2 linked regions of the Halopiger aswanensis genome follow. The main gene of each other region encodes a partner of the protein of the gene in region 2 in a complex. Links are inferred from orthologs where the notes say so. Each region holds a gene or a part of one and is shown on either strand. Other genes may lie near its edges.

Region 1 (6,707 bases), on a different replicon or contig from region 2:
GGTCGGCCGGGGTGGCTGCGTTGGCTGCGGTCGCCGCGAGCGCGACGGCTGGGATCGATCGGACACGGTGGCCGGTAGGCGCTGCTTACCCTGTGCGGTCCGGCCGGGGCACCCTCGAGAACCCCCGCCGTCGAGGGTCGATTTCAAGGGGATCCGACACGTCGAGTCGGGTATGCCACGGGCGACGCGCGACGATGTGTCGATCTACTACGAGCACGAAAAAGGTGGGGGCGACGGGGCTGCCGACCCGGTCGTCCTGCTGCAGGGACTGGGCTTCGGCCGCTGGATGTGGCGCTGGCAGCGCGAGGCGCTCCGCGACACGCATCAGGTGATCGCGCCGGATACCCGCGGCACCGGCCGTTCGGACGCCGGCCTGCCACCACTGGTGCCGCGGCTGCCCGGTCGACTCCGGACGCCGCTGCTGTCTCGATTCGGCTACTCGGTCGAGGGGTTGGCTGCCGATCTCGAGGCCGTGCTCGAGGACGCGGGGGTGCGCAGCGCCCACATCGTCGGCGCGAGTTTGGGCGGGATGGTCGCCCAGCAGTACGCCGTCGAGTACTCGCGAGCGTCGTCGCTGACGCTGCTGTCTACGAGTCACGGCGGACCGGACGCCGCGCCGATTCCGGAGGAGATCCGCCAGCAGTTGCTCGCGTCGAGCGGCGACGGCGACCGCAAACGGCTTCGCGACTCGATGCGACCGGCCTTCTCCGAGCGGTTCACCAACCGAAACCCGCACCTCATGGACCGGATCGTCGAGTGGCGACGGGAGCAGGACGCCGGCGGTCCGGCCCAGATCGCGCAGGCTGCCGCCGTCTCGAGTTTCGATGTCGCCGATCGACTGGGGTCCATCCGCGTCCCGACGCTGATCCTGCACGGGAACGACGACCGCGTCGTGCCGCCCGCGAACGCGCGGCTCCTCGCCGAGCGGATTCCCGACGCCGAACTCGAGTACGTCGAGGGCGGCTCGCACTGTTTCTTCATCGAACGGGACGACCGCGTAAACGAGTCGCTGCTGGCGTTTCTGGAGGAACAGGGACGGGAAGGCCGGGTAGGGTCGACCCGCAGGTAGACGAGTCGCGATTCAGGCGCTCGAGGGTGCCGGCGCGTTCGCGTCTTCGATCTGGATCCGGCCGTCCGTTCGGACGCCGATGTCGAACCCCTCGTAGGTGAATCGGAGTTCGTGCGTCCCGGCGTCGTCGGCTCGCCGGGCGTGTGCGACGAGCGAGTCGAGCGCCTCCGGATCGACGGCGTCGTACAGCGGGGAGAGAGCGCCGGGATCGTCGTCGACGAGGGCCGCAACCGCGGTCACGATCGTCTCGCTCGCGCGTTCGCCGGCGTCGGGATCGAACGTCGCAACGCACCGTAGCGCGTCGTCGGAATCGTCAACGGAGGGCATACCCCCTCCTATTCCAACCGGCCCGGTAGGTGTGCTCCTTACTATGTAGTATTTTTAAGTAGTATCGGCGATCGGCCGCGGATCGGCGGCCGCTCGAGAGCCGTCAGTGTCGTCCCGCCGAGAGCCGCTCGTCGGGGCGGTCGAAGCCGAACAGTCCGGCCAACAGGTTCCGGTGGCCGCGGCGGAGTCGGCCGGCGAGCGACTGGCGCGTGATGCCGACCTCGGCCGCGAGATCCTCGAGCGTCGCCCGCCGCGGCTCGTCGAAGTAGCCTCGCTCGTACGCGAGTTCGAGCGCCTCGAGCTGGGCTGCAGTGAGTCCATCCTCGTCGCGGGCGTCGACCAGCGCCAGCGGCTGGAGCCGGGTCACGTCGATGTGAATCCCCTTGCGCCGACAGCGTTCCCGAAACGCGCTGACTGTCTCGTGGTCGTCGGCTCGCAGCCGGAACGTCCACTGATTCGCCGTTCCGGTCGCCGACAGCAGCGTGACGTTCGACGAGACGATCGCGTCGACGATCCCGTCGACATCGGGTCGCCAGACCGCACGGTAGAGCACACCCCGCGAGCCGAGGTCGTCGACCACCGTGAGCGTCTCCGCCGCCGAGGCGCTGATCGCCGCCTCGACCTCGGCCGGGCTCGCGCCGCGGATCCAGACGTAGGGAAACAGCGACTCCGTCGTCGGAACGATCCGCTCGAGTTCGATCGTAACGTCCGGCAGCGACGCGAACAGCGCGCCCAACGGGAACTCGTCGCCGTCGACGGTGAACTCGACGAGCGTTGCCATTACCCACCGCAACGACGATGCCATTGATAAAACCGAAGGGCGCCTCACGAACTGGACGCTGGGCGCTAGTTAGCGTGCAACCGAACCTGCGGACCGCAGCGGCGACTGTGACGCTATTTCCCGACGATCCGAATAACACAGGCTCGAGTCGGTCCGGGACGGCGAACGAACGAATAGCCGAGCAGCCGAGCAGTCGGGTAGTACTCGAGAACGAACGCGAACGAGAAGGCGAACAGGAACGAAACCGTGACCGCGTCGATTCAGTCGCTCTGGATGCGCGGCGCGAGCATGTAGGTGACCTGACCCTGCCCTTCCGCGAAGCCGAAGAACATCTTGACGGGGAACTCCTCGCCCAGATGCAGCGTTACCTCGGCGTCCGAGGGGATCGCCTTGTTCATGTCCTTCAGGTAGTCCAGCGAGAACAGCGAGTGGGCCGGGCCGGCCTGCAGGTCGATCAGGTCCTCACGGGTGAGCTCGAGGTGGACGTCGTCGGTGTCGCCCTCCGCGTCGACGTAGAAGAACTCCTCGCCCTCGTCGACGCCGAGCGCGATGTGGTCGGAGACCATATCGGCTGCGGTGACCGAGCGGTTGACGTCCTTGCCCTCGAGGATGACCTCGGCGGGCAGATCGAGGTCCGGAATGTCGGGTTCCTGGCGGATCGAGTCAGGGTCGATCAGCGCCAGGGTGTACTCGAGCCCGTCGATCTGGATGTGGAGCTTGCGGGTCTCTTCGTCGAGTTCGAGCTGGATGAGCTGGCCGGATTCAGCCATTCCCGCGATGTCCTCGAGCCGCGAGAGGTCGACGCCGATCAGCCCGCCGTCGGCTTCGTACGATTCGAACGCAGCCGCGTCGAGCGAGAGGTCGACCATCCCGACGTTGGCGGGATCGACGGCCCGGATTTCGAGCCCGTCTTCCTCGAGGTGGATCTTGCACTCGTCGACCAGCACGCTCACCGAATCGAGCGCGCTGGTGAGCGTTGCCGCGCTCACGATGGCCTTGAACATATAGGACGGGCTACGGACGGTTGCCATAAAAAGCCACCCTTTACGCGCGGGCGTGTGGTGTTCGGTGACGATTCGGGCCGTAACGAGTCAGTACTCGTCGCGCAGCCGGATCGGCTCGTCGGGTTCGACGTCGGCGGTACTCTCGTCTGCGTCGACCTCGAGGACGACGCCGATCTCCTCGCCGTTGCCGTTTACCACGCGCTTGCCGGTCTCGTCCGCGGTGATGTCGGTCAGGGTTCGGCGTCCGCCGTTCGACGGGAAAACTGCTGGCCCGGGTTTCGAAACGGCGGGTCGCCCGGAAGCCGTCGTCGCTCGAGTCGTCGACCGCGAATCACGCACTCGAGCGGCGAGTTCGCGTTAGGATTCGATCTTCTCGACGATCTGCTCGGCCTGCTCCTCGGCTTTGTCCTCGCCGACGTGCTTCTCGATGAGGACGCTGGTTACCTCCCAATCGTCCTCGCCCTCGACCTTTCCGGTGCGGACCTCGCTCCCCTCCGAGACCGACTCCGCAGGGTCCTCCGCCCAGTCGGGCGTCCGGATCTCGTCGTACTCGTCCGGATCGCGAAACCGGACGTGGATGTAGTCGTCCTCGGTCTCGACCTTGTTTACGGATGGTGTGTCGGCCATACCGGTACTGCGGCCGCCGCGAGCCTAACGATCGCCCCTGAATGCGCACGCTCTCGGTCGGCTCGAGCGCGAGGTTCCGTCTCGCGGGCAGAACTCGGCGTCAGCGGACGATCGTCACCGGCACCGGCGCGCGCCGCGCGACGGTTTCCGCGACGCTCCCCAACAGAACTCTACTCGCACCCGTCCGGCCGTGGCTGCCGATCACGATTCGATCGACGGCGTGCTCGTCGGCGTACTCGATGACTGCGTCGGCGACGGAGCCGACGACCTGATCCGTCTCGATCGACGCGCCGTGTTCGGCGGCCACCTTCCGTGCGTCGTCGAAGATCTCCTCCGAAAATTCCCGTTGCTGGAGTCGGAACTCGTCGTACTCCTCGTCGGTTTCCGCCTCGAGCGTGGGCGAGCCCGGTAGGTCGGCCGGATCGACGACGTGCAGCGCCGTGATCGTCGCGTCGGGCTGGTCCTCGAGCGCGAACTCGAGGGCGGCGTCGGACGGATCCGAATCGTCGACCGGAACGAGGACGTGCGTGGCCATACCCGCCGTTCGACGGCTGGCGACAAAAGGGTCCGCTCGCGATTGCGGCACGCGTCGTCCGAATTGCCACAGGGACTGGTGTGAATCGCCGTCCCCGGTGCGTACGCAAGGAAACGGTGTTTGCCGCGGCTGCTGTAGCGCAGTGCATGAGCGACGGCGACGCTACCGCCGACGAGGCGACCGACTGGGCGTTCGAAACGGAGTTCGCCGACGTCCTCGAGGCCGTCCCGGACGAACACTACGATCCCGACCAGTTCGTCCCCGGCGTCGGCCCGCTCTCGGCGGACGTCATGCTCGTCGGCGAAGCCCCCGGCGGGCAGGAGGTCACGCAGGGCGAGCCGTTCGTCGGCCAGGCCGGCAAACAGCTCGATCGCGCCCTCGAGTCGATCGGCTACGATCGCCGCGACTGCTACATCACGAACCTGGTCAAGGTCCGGCCGCCGGAGAACCGCGACCCCCACGTCGACGAGATCGAGGCCTGGTGGCCGGTTCTCGAGGCGGAAATCGAGCGCGTCGATCCGACGGTGCTCGTCCCGATGGGAAGTTTCGCGACCGCCGAGATTCTAGATACCGACGAGACGATCACGGATCTGCACGGACGGGAGTTCGAGCGCGAGGTACCACGCACCTCGGACTCCTCGAGTAGCGCGGAACAGAGTTCCGCGGACAGTCGAGCGGCGAAGCCGCGAGACGACGGTGACGAGCCGCGAGAGCGGGACGGGCGGCTCGTCATCCCGTCGTTTCACCCCGCCGCAGCGCTGTACGATCGGAGTAAAGTCGACGCGATCGAGTCGGATCTCGAGGCGGCGCTCGAGAAGGCGTAAGCAGGCGATTCGCTCGCGTCAGCCGCGGATCGTCAGAATCCCGTCGTTAACCGTCACGTCCGTCGCGTCGGACGGAATATCGAACTCGAACTGGTCGTCTCCAACGACGACGATCGCCGTGGTTCCGGTCACGTCGAGCGTCGGCTTCCCGCTGCTGGGTCCGAAATCGACGGCGACGACCTGCTCGTCCTCGTACTCGCGCTTGGTGATCTTCGCGCCCTCCTTCCGTCCCGCCGCGGCTTCCAGTTCGGGTGGCGTTTCCATGGTCGACCGGTCGCGGTCGCCGCCCGTAAGCGGTGTGCACGAAGCTGCCGCGTCCGGCTTCGTAGCCGTCGTACCCGCCGGTTCGATCCGCGAGGCCGTTTCAGCAAGTCTTTCCGCGTCTAGCCCGTACCGATCGACGAATACGATCGCCCCCTCGATCCGTCGGCCGACTCCGGCTCGACCGCCTCGAGGGGCGCGGATCCGAACCCGACTATGACAGGACGCGACCACTACTACAACAAGTCGAAACAGGAAGGCTACCGGAGCCGGGCGGCCTACAAGCTCAAACAACTCGACGACCTCGAGAACGTCATCGACCGCGGCGACGCGGTCGTCGACCTCGGTGCGGCCCCCGGCGGCTGGCTGCAGGTCGCCGCCGAGAAAGTCGGCCCCGAAGGCCGGGTCGTCGGCGTCGACCTCCAGCGGATCAAGTCGTTCGACGACGATATCGACGACCGCATCGAGACGATCCGCGGCGACATGACCGAGGAGCGCACGCGAGACCGCGTCATCGACGCCGCGGACGGGAAGGTCGACGCCGTCGTCTCGGACATGGCGCCCAACATGTCCGGCGAGTACTCGCTCGATCAGGCCCGCTCGCTGCACCTCGCCCGGCAGGCCTTCGAGACCGCCCTCGAGTTGCTCGACACCGGCGGCGACTTCGTCGTGAAGGTGTTCGAGGGCCCCGACGTCGACGATTTCCGGGCCGACGTCGAGGAGGAGTTCCAGTACGTCCGCGCGACCAGTCCGAAGGCCTCCCGGGACGAATCCTCGGAGGTGTACTTCATCGCGAAAGGCCGGCTCACCGCGCCCGTCCGACCGGGCGACGAACTCGAGGTCGAGATCGAAGACGTCGGCAACGAGGGCGACGGCATCGCTTCCGTCGAGGGCTACCGGCTGTTCGTCCCCGCGACGGAGGAAGGGGAGACGGTCGAGGTGCGGGTCGACGACGTCAAACCGAACTTCGGGTTCGCCCAGCGGATCGATCGGGATTAACGGAACGCGGTTCGTTTCTATTCCTCCGTCTCGAGCCGGTCGTGGCGCTCGTCGATCTCGTCCATAATATCGAGCGTCTTCCGGATCGAGGCGCGGATCGCGTCGCTGCGGTTAACGAATTTCCCGTCGTCGCCGACGTGGTCGTCCAGATCGTCGAGCAGTTCTTGGGGAATTTCGACGCTGATCTTTGGCATCAGTATGCGTACGGTTTGCAGGGGGTCCCCTTAAGCCGTGGGAGACGCGCTTCGACAGCGGGATGTGAGACCCGCTGCCCGTGTCG
Region 2 (6,562 bases):
AGATCCAGTCCGCGTTCGATCGCGAACCGGACTCGATCCAGGCAGTCCAGGCGCCGGGCGCCGACAATCAGTACACCGTCCAGTTCAGCGGCGTCGACGACAACGCGGTGATTCAGGACCTGGCTACGCAGGCGGAAGATGCGGGGATGGACGTCCTCCAGCAGTCGACCGTCTCCCCGAGCTTCGCCGATCAGGCCCAGCAGACGGCGTTGCTGGGACTGGCCGTTGCCTTCCTCGGCATGAGCGCCCTCGCCTTCCTGCTGTTCCGGACGTTCGTGCCGTCGATCGCGATCGTCATCTCGGCGTTTTCGGATCTGGTGATCCCGCTTGCGTTCATGTCGATCGCGGGCATCTCGCTCTCGCTGGGGACCGTCGCCGGCCTCCTGATGTTGATCGGGTACTCGGTCGACTCCGACATCCTGTTGAACAACCACATCTTGCGCCGGCAGGGTGACTTCTACGAGAGCACGCTTCGCGCGACGAAGACCGGCGTCACGATGACCATCACGTCGATGACCGCGATGCTCGTGATGGCCGTCGCCGCCTCACTGTTCGGCGTCGAGTTGCTGCGGTCGATCGGTATCATCCTCTTCGTCGGCCTCGCGGCTGACCTGATGAACACCTACATGCTGAACCTGAGCTTACTTCGCTGGTACAAGTTCAAGGGGGTGCGATCGTAATGGGACCGATCGCCTTCGTCAAGGAGTACTGGCGGATCCTCCTGCTGGTCGTGTTCCTCACCGCTGCGCTCGTCGCGCTGTTTATCCCCGGCGGGATCATGGCAGACGACGACGCCATCGAGGCGAACCAGACTAGCGCGACGAACATCGAGTACGGAATCGGACTCGACGGCGGGACACGCCTCAGCGCGCCCGTCGTCGGGCTAACCGCGGAGAACCTCGACGCCGGCGCCGTCAGTGACGACGGACAGGTCGATCAGGACCGACTCACGGAACTCGAGACTGCCATCCGGGAGGACTTAGGCGTCGACAGACAGAACATGAGCATCTCCGTCAACGACGACGGCACGGTGTCTGCCGAAGTGTTCACCCGGGACGTCACCAAAGCGGAGTTCGCAGGCGTCCTGCAAGATCAGGGAATCGACGTCACCGAAGACGACATCCGCAACGGCGTCACGGAACAGACGCGCAACCAGTTGGTCCAGACGATTCAGGATAAGATCAACGCGGCGGGTCTCTCCGGCGGGAACGTCTACGTAGAGGACCGCGTCGGCGAGGGCAATTACATCGTGACTGAGGTGCCCAATATGGCCCCCAGCGAACTGCGGGAACTCCTCTCCGAGCGCGGGACCGTCGAACTCTGGGCCTACTATCCGGCCGAGAACGGCACGCACACGAACGAAACGATCCTCCTCGGCGAGAATATCGTCAATGTCGATCCGCCGACGCAGCGCGAACGCGGCTCCGGCTATCAGGTACCGGTCCAGGTTAGCGAGGAGGCCGCACCCGGCTTCCAGTCGCGGCTGAACGAACTCGGGTTCACGGGCGTCGGCCAGGGCCAGTGTAATATTCGCGGTGACGGGCAAGGGGTCAACTTCAACCACGAGGGGTCCCAGTACTGTCTGATCACCGTCGTCGACGGTGAACCCGTCGACGCACACAGTATGGGGCCGCGCCTGGCCGACAACATGCAATCAGGCACCTGGCAGGACGATCCGAGCTTCTTCATGGGCACGCCGACCTACGAAGAGGCTCAGTCGCTGTCGATCAACCTCCGCGCCGGGGCGCTTCCCGCACCGCTCGATTTCAACAACGAGCAGGTCTACTCGCTCCAGCCGTCCCTCGCGGATCAGTTCAAGCTCTACTCGCTGTTCATCGGCCTCCTGTCGGTAGTGGCCGTCAGCGGCGTCGTCTTCCTTCGGTACCGGGACCCGAAGGTCGCCGCGCCGATGATCCTGACCGCGACGGCCGAGGTGGCCATCCTGCTCGGCTTCGTGGCGGCGATACGCATGCCGATCGACCTCTCTCACGTCGCCGGGTTCATCGCCGTCATCGGGACCGGGGTCGACGACCTGGTGATCATCGCCGACGAGGTGATGGACGAGGGCGACGTCAGCTCCCAGCGGGTGTTCGAATCCCGCTTCCGCAAGGCCTTCTGGGTCATCGGCGCCGCAGCGGCGACGACGATCATCGCGCTGTCGCCGCTGGCCGTCCTCAGCCTGGGCGACCTGCGCGGGTTCGCCATCATCACGATCCTCGGCGTGCTGATCGGGGTGCTCATCACCCGGCCCGCTTACGGTGACATCCTTCAGCGGCTGCTGACGGACAAGTAACCGCTGGACGAGGCGCTTTCCGCAGAGCGCTACTCGAGCCGTCGTCTCTACAGTTTTCGCACCGCCGATGGAGAACAGTCCGGGTTCTGCGTTCGATACTCGTCGCTTCTCGCTCAGTAGACGTCAGTCACGATCGACAGCGCGGACACCAATCTACGGTGCCGTCGTCGCCGTGTGCGCGCACGAAGTCGAGCGAAACAGGGGTGTTGCAGTTCGTACAGACCGGCATACCAATTGCGGGAATACAGCGATGGCAAAAAGCGGCCGACCTGCCGTTGCAGGTCGAAGCAGGGTCGCGGCGCTGTCGCCACCGACTACAAGCAGCACTTCCCGGGCTGCTACCAGTCGATCGCGTAGTAGCCGAACGCAGCCAGGCCGGCGATACTTCCGACCGTGGCCAGGCCGGCAGTGATCGTCCCGGCGACGGACCGCGAGAGACCGATCGAGACGAGTAGATCGGTCCCGCCGGCCAGCAGGGCAACGACGGCGAAAGCGGGAATGCCGAGCACGAGAAGCAAGAGCAGTCGGCCGAACAACACGTCCACGAACGCACCCACGATCGATCGAAGCATAGCCCTACGATCCTACCACCGGATTGAAAAGTTTTCGAACAGTAAAATTATCCGAAGCGTCGGATCGTCAGAACTGCTCGAGGCCGGTCTGTTGGGCCGCCGCGAGCACGTCCTCGCAGGTCGACCACGACTCGCGGGCGAAGGGCGGCAACTCGCCGTGCTCGTCGACGTACGACTCGAGGAACTCGCGCGTGGTCGGATCGCTCGGGTAGCCGCTGCCGATGTCGCCGTACTCGTCGGCGATGGCGTCGATGTGGGCGTCGCGTTCGACCTTGGCGACGATGCTGGCCGCGCCGACCACTTTCGAGTCGTCGTCGGCGCCGTGGCGGGCGTCGATCTCGAGGGTCGCGTCAGGATCTCGCTCAATCTCGAGCGCGGACGCGCAGGCGTCGGTGACGCGGCGCGCGAACCGGTCGGCATCGGTGTCGCAGGCGTCACAGAGGCCGGCGATTTTGTCGCCGGAATCGGGGACGGCGGTCGCGATCGCCTCGGCGTGGGCCTGCACGGTCAGCGAGTTCATGTCCGTCTCCGGATCGTCGATCAACTCGGGCGGGATCTCGGCGACGCCGACGCCGATCCGGTCGTTCGCGCGGATCGTCGCCGCGAGTTCCTCCCGGCGCGCCGGCGCGAGTCGCTTCGAATCCGCGATCCCCTCCGGAAGCGCGTCGAGGTCGGGGTCCTCGAGGTGGACGGCCGCGGCGAACATCGACCCGAGAGCGGGCCCCTTGCCGGCTTCGTCGACGCCGAATGGCATACCACGATGTGCGGACGGGCGTCGAAATAACCGTTGTGACTCCGGGTTGCCGCGGCGAGCCGTCACGGACGACAGTCGCACACCACCCTGACGTTCATATGATAACGCGCTGAAATGAGTGGTATGGCTGCAGCCGAACTGCCGCTCGAGGCGTTCTACGATCTCACGCGTATTACGGACCTCGCGGTCTCGCCCGACGGTGATCGGGTCGCGTTCACCGCGACCGAGTACGACCAGCACGAGGACGAGTCCGTCGCCTCGCTGTTCGTCGTCCCGACCGACGGGAGCCGCGAGCCCCACCGGCTGACGACCGTCGCGGGCGCCTCGAGTCCGGCCTGGAGCCCCTCGGGCGAGGAACTGGCGTTCCTCGCTGCACGCGAGACTGACGTCGAGCGACGAGTGGGCTGGCAGCGAGATGAGGAGGAAGACGGCGAGGATGCAGACGCTGACGACGGCTCCGACGAACCGGATAGCGACACCGGCGACGACGGCAACAACGGCGCGGACGACGAACCGAAACCGCAGGTGTGGACCTTCGACCTCGTTCGCGGCGGCGACGCCCGTCAGGAGACCGACCGCGAGGAGGGCGTCTCGGGGTTCGACTGGTCGCCCGACGGCGACCGGTTCGTCGTCGCCGCGCGCGACCCGACCGACGAGGAACAGGAGCAACTCGAGCAGCGCCGCGAGGGCGGGCCGATCGAGACGACGCGGCTCCAGCACAAGGTCGACGGCGTCGGCTGGACGGACGAGGTGACGACCTACCTGTTCGTCGTCGACCGCGACTCCGGCGAAACCGAGCGCCTCGACGACGCCTACGGCGGCGGATCCTTCCAGGACCTGTACGGGATGGACCCGACCTGGGGCCCCGACGACCGCATCGCCTTCACCTCGTGTCGGCTCGAGCACCCCGACGACACGCACGTCCGGGACGTCTACGCGATCGATCCCGACGGCGACGGACTCGAGCGCCGGACCGACGGCGAGTTGCTCTGTACGGGTCTCAGTTGGCGGGACGACGGGGCGCTCGGTTTCGTCGGCAAGGATCCGGACGACTGGGTGCGCCCGGCGGCGGCGTTCGTCCACGACGGCGAACGGGTGCGGTCGCTGACGGCGTCGCTCGATCGGACCGTCGCCCAGCAGGGCGGGGTCAATTGGGTCGCCGACGATCTCTACGCGCTCGTCGGCGACGAGTCGCGGACGCGGCTGGTTCGCGCGACCGACGACGGAGACGACGGCACCGTCGAGCGCACCTTCGAGGCGCAGGGCGACGACCGCGCCATCGCCGCGTTCGAGGTGTCCGCGGACGGCTCGACCGCCGCGCTCGCGTTTTCTGATCCTCGAGAGGGACTGGACGTCTACGCCGTTGCCGTCGACGACCTCGCTGCCGCCGACCGGCCCGATTCGCTGCGACGCCTCTCGCGGGTCAATGCCGCCCTCACCGACGAGTATCCGATGCCGACCGTCCGGCGCGTCGAGTGGGAGTCGGACGGCTGGACGATCGACGGCGTCCTCTACCACGATCCGGACGTCGACCTCGATGCCGACGACCCCGAGCCGCTCGTGGTCGCGATCCACGGCGGCCCGCTGTCGTACGACGAGCCGGTGTTCCGGTTCGCACACGCCGCGCTGACGAGCCGCGGCTACGTCGTCTTCCGGCCGAACTACCGCGGCGGCGCGTCTCGCGGACGGGCGTTCGCCGAGGAATTGTACGGCCAGTGGGGCACGGTCGAAGTCGAGGACATCGTCGCCGGCGTCGACGCGCTCGCCGACCGCGGCTGGGTCGACCCGGATCGCGTCTTCGGCTACGGGTTCTCCTACGGCGGGATCGCGCAGGGCTACCTCGTGACGCAGACGGACCTGTTGACCGCAGCGGTGCCCGAACACGGCATCTACGACCTTCGGTCCGCGTTCGGCACCGACGACTCCCACAACTGGCTGGAAACGGAGTTCGGCCTCCCGTGGGAGAACCCCGACGCCTACGACGACGCGTCGGCGCTCCTCGAGGCGGACGCGATCGACACGCCGCTGCTGGTCGTGGCCGGCGGCGAGGACTGGCGCTGTCCGCCCTCGCAGTCGGAACAGCTCTACGTCGCCGCGCGGAAGCAAGACGTCGACGCGAAACTCGTCGTCTATCCCGACGAACACCACAACATCGGCGATCCGGATCGGGCGATCGACCGCCTCGAGCGGCTGCTGGAGTGGTACGAGCGACACGATCCGGCGCTCGAGGAGTCGGGCGGCTCCGAATCGAAGACCGAATAAGAGGAGGTTAGGCGTCGTCTTCGCGGGGCTCGTCCCGGAAGTACTCCTCGAGTTCGAAGGGTTCGTCCTCACCCTCGACGCCGGTGACGTCCAGCGCGGTCACCTCGGCGTCGGTGCCGACCAGGCCAGCCAGGCTCGGCTCCGTGCGGCCGTCGTCGCTGCTGATGAGTTCCTTGACGTAGAGGCCCCCCTCGCCGTGGAGTCGGACCTCCGCTTCGGTCGGCTCGAGCAGGTCGCCCTCGATGTCGTAGACCGTGCGCTCGCGGGTGAGACTCGCCCGCCGGTGGTCGACGCGCTGGGGCGTGTCCTGCTGGACGGTCGTGCCGGCGAGTTCATCGAGCGCGGCGTCGAAGGTGTCCTCGTCGACCGGTTCGGCGAATTCGACGTCCGCCCGGTAGCGTTTGCTCGCGTCGTGTTCCTTCACGCGCTCGACCATCTCGTAGGTCGCGAGTCGTAGCCCCTCGACCTCGACGCTGCCGTCGGCGGCGTCGTTGATCTCGCGCTCGAGTTCGGCGGGATCCGGATCGCGCACGCGGGGGCGCTTGACCTCGAGGACGAACGGGCGGCCCTCGCCGAGCATGCGGGCGTCGACGTCCTCGCGGCCGGCGCCGTGGAAGGTGCCCTCGTCGCCGTCCATGGCCGCGACGACGTGGGGTCTGACGGTCTGCTCGACGCTGGTGT

The links.
Region 1: the proteins of rnhB (region 2) and ATJ93_RS15790 are in contact, whole or in part, in a crystal structure (PDB 3P83), measured with the Archaeoglobus fulgidus proteins. The link is inferred for Halopiger aswanensis from one-to-one orthologs. Residues at the interface, in WP_010878125.1 of Archaeoglobus fulgidus: Ala74, Ile178, Ala179, Ile183, Arg190, Ser195, Asn196, Leu197, Arg198, Gln199, Lys200, Thr201, Leu202, Asp203, Phe205; in WP_010877842.1 of Archaeoglobus fulgidus: Val39, Ala42, Asn43, Val44, Ala45, Met46, Leu125, Asp168, Ser194, Asn218, Tyr219, Pro220, Ile237, Leu238, Ala239, Pro240, Arg241, Ile242, Glu243, Ser244.

What each region holds. Positions count from the first base shown.
Region 1 is NZ_RAPO01000003.1:370,723-377,429, reverse strand. Bases 1,310-4,220 are described here. They hold ATJ93_RS15790 (DNA polymerase sliding clamp), read right to left. Parts: upstream 3,182-4,220; coding sequence 2,438-3,181; downstream 1,310-2,437. Other genes in these bases: ATJ93_RS15775 (universal stress protein), read right to left, coding at 3,909-4,220; ATJ93_RS15780 (hypothetical protein), read right to left, coding at 3,539-3,808; ATJ93_RS15785 (hypothetical protein), read right to left, coding at 3,269-3,520; ATJ93_RS15795 (helix-turn-helix domain-containing protein), read right to left, coding at 1,500-2,177; ATJ93_RS15800 (HalOD1 output domain-containing protein), read right to left, coding at 1,310-1,396. Outside these bases: ATJ93_RS15805 (alpha/beta fold hydrolase), read left to right, coding at 173-1,069; more of ATJ93_RS15800, read right to left, coding at 1,082-1,309; more of ATJ93_RS15775, read right to left, coding at 4,221-4,343; ATJ93_RS15770 (uracil-DNA glycosylase), read left to right, coding at 4,490-5,167; ATJ93_RS15765 (DUF7127 family protein), read right to left, coding at 5,186-5,431; ATJ93_RS15760 (23S rRNA (uridine(2552)-2'-O)-methyltransferase), read left to right, coding at 5,645-6,427; ATJ93_RS15755 (ribbon-helix-helix protein, CopG family), read right to left, coding at 6,445-6,621.
Region 2 is NZ_RAPO01000002.1:1,177,123-1,183,684, forward strand. Bases 1,777-4,542 are described here. They hold rnhB (ribonuclease HII), read right to left. Parts: upstream 3,620-4,542; coding sequence 2,933-3,619; downstream 1,777-2,932. Other genes in these bases: ATJ93_RS12715 (preprotein translocase subunit SecD), read left to right, coding at 1,777-2,293; ATJ93_RS24675 (DUF7563 family protein), read right to left, coding at 2,421-2,522; ATJ93_RS12720 (hypothetical protein), read right to left, coding at 2,632-2,865; ATJ93_RS12730 (S9 family peptidase), read left to right, coding at 3,743-4,542. In the rest of the region: protein translocase subunit SecF, read left to right, coding at 1-680; more of ATJ93_RS12715, read left to right, coding at 680-1,776; more of ATJ93_RS12730, read left to right, coding at 4,543-5,881; ATJ93_RS12735 (tRNA pseudouridine(54/55) synthase Pus10), read right to left, coding at 5,889-6,562. UniProt on the Methanocaldococcus jannaschii protein: Endonuclease that specifically degrades the RNA of RNA-DNA hybrids.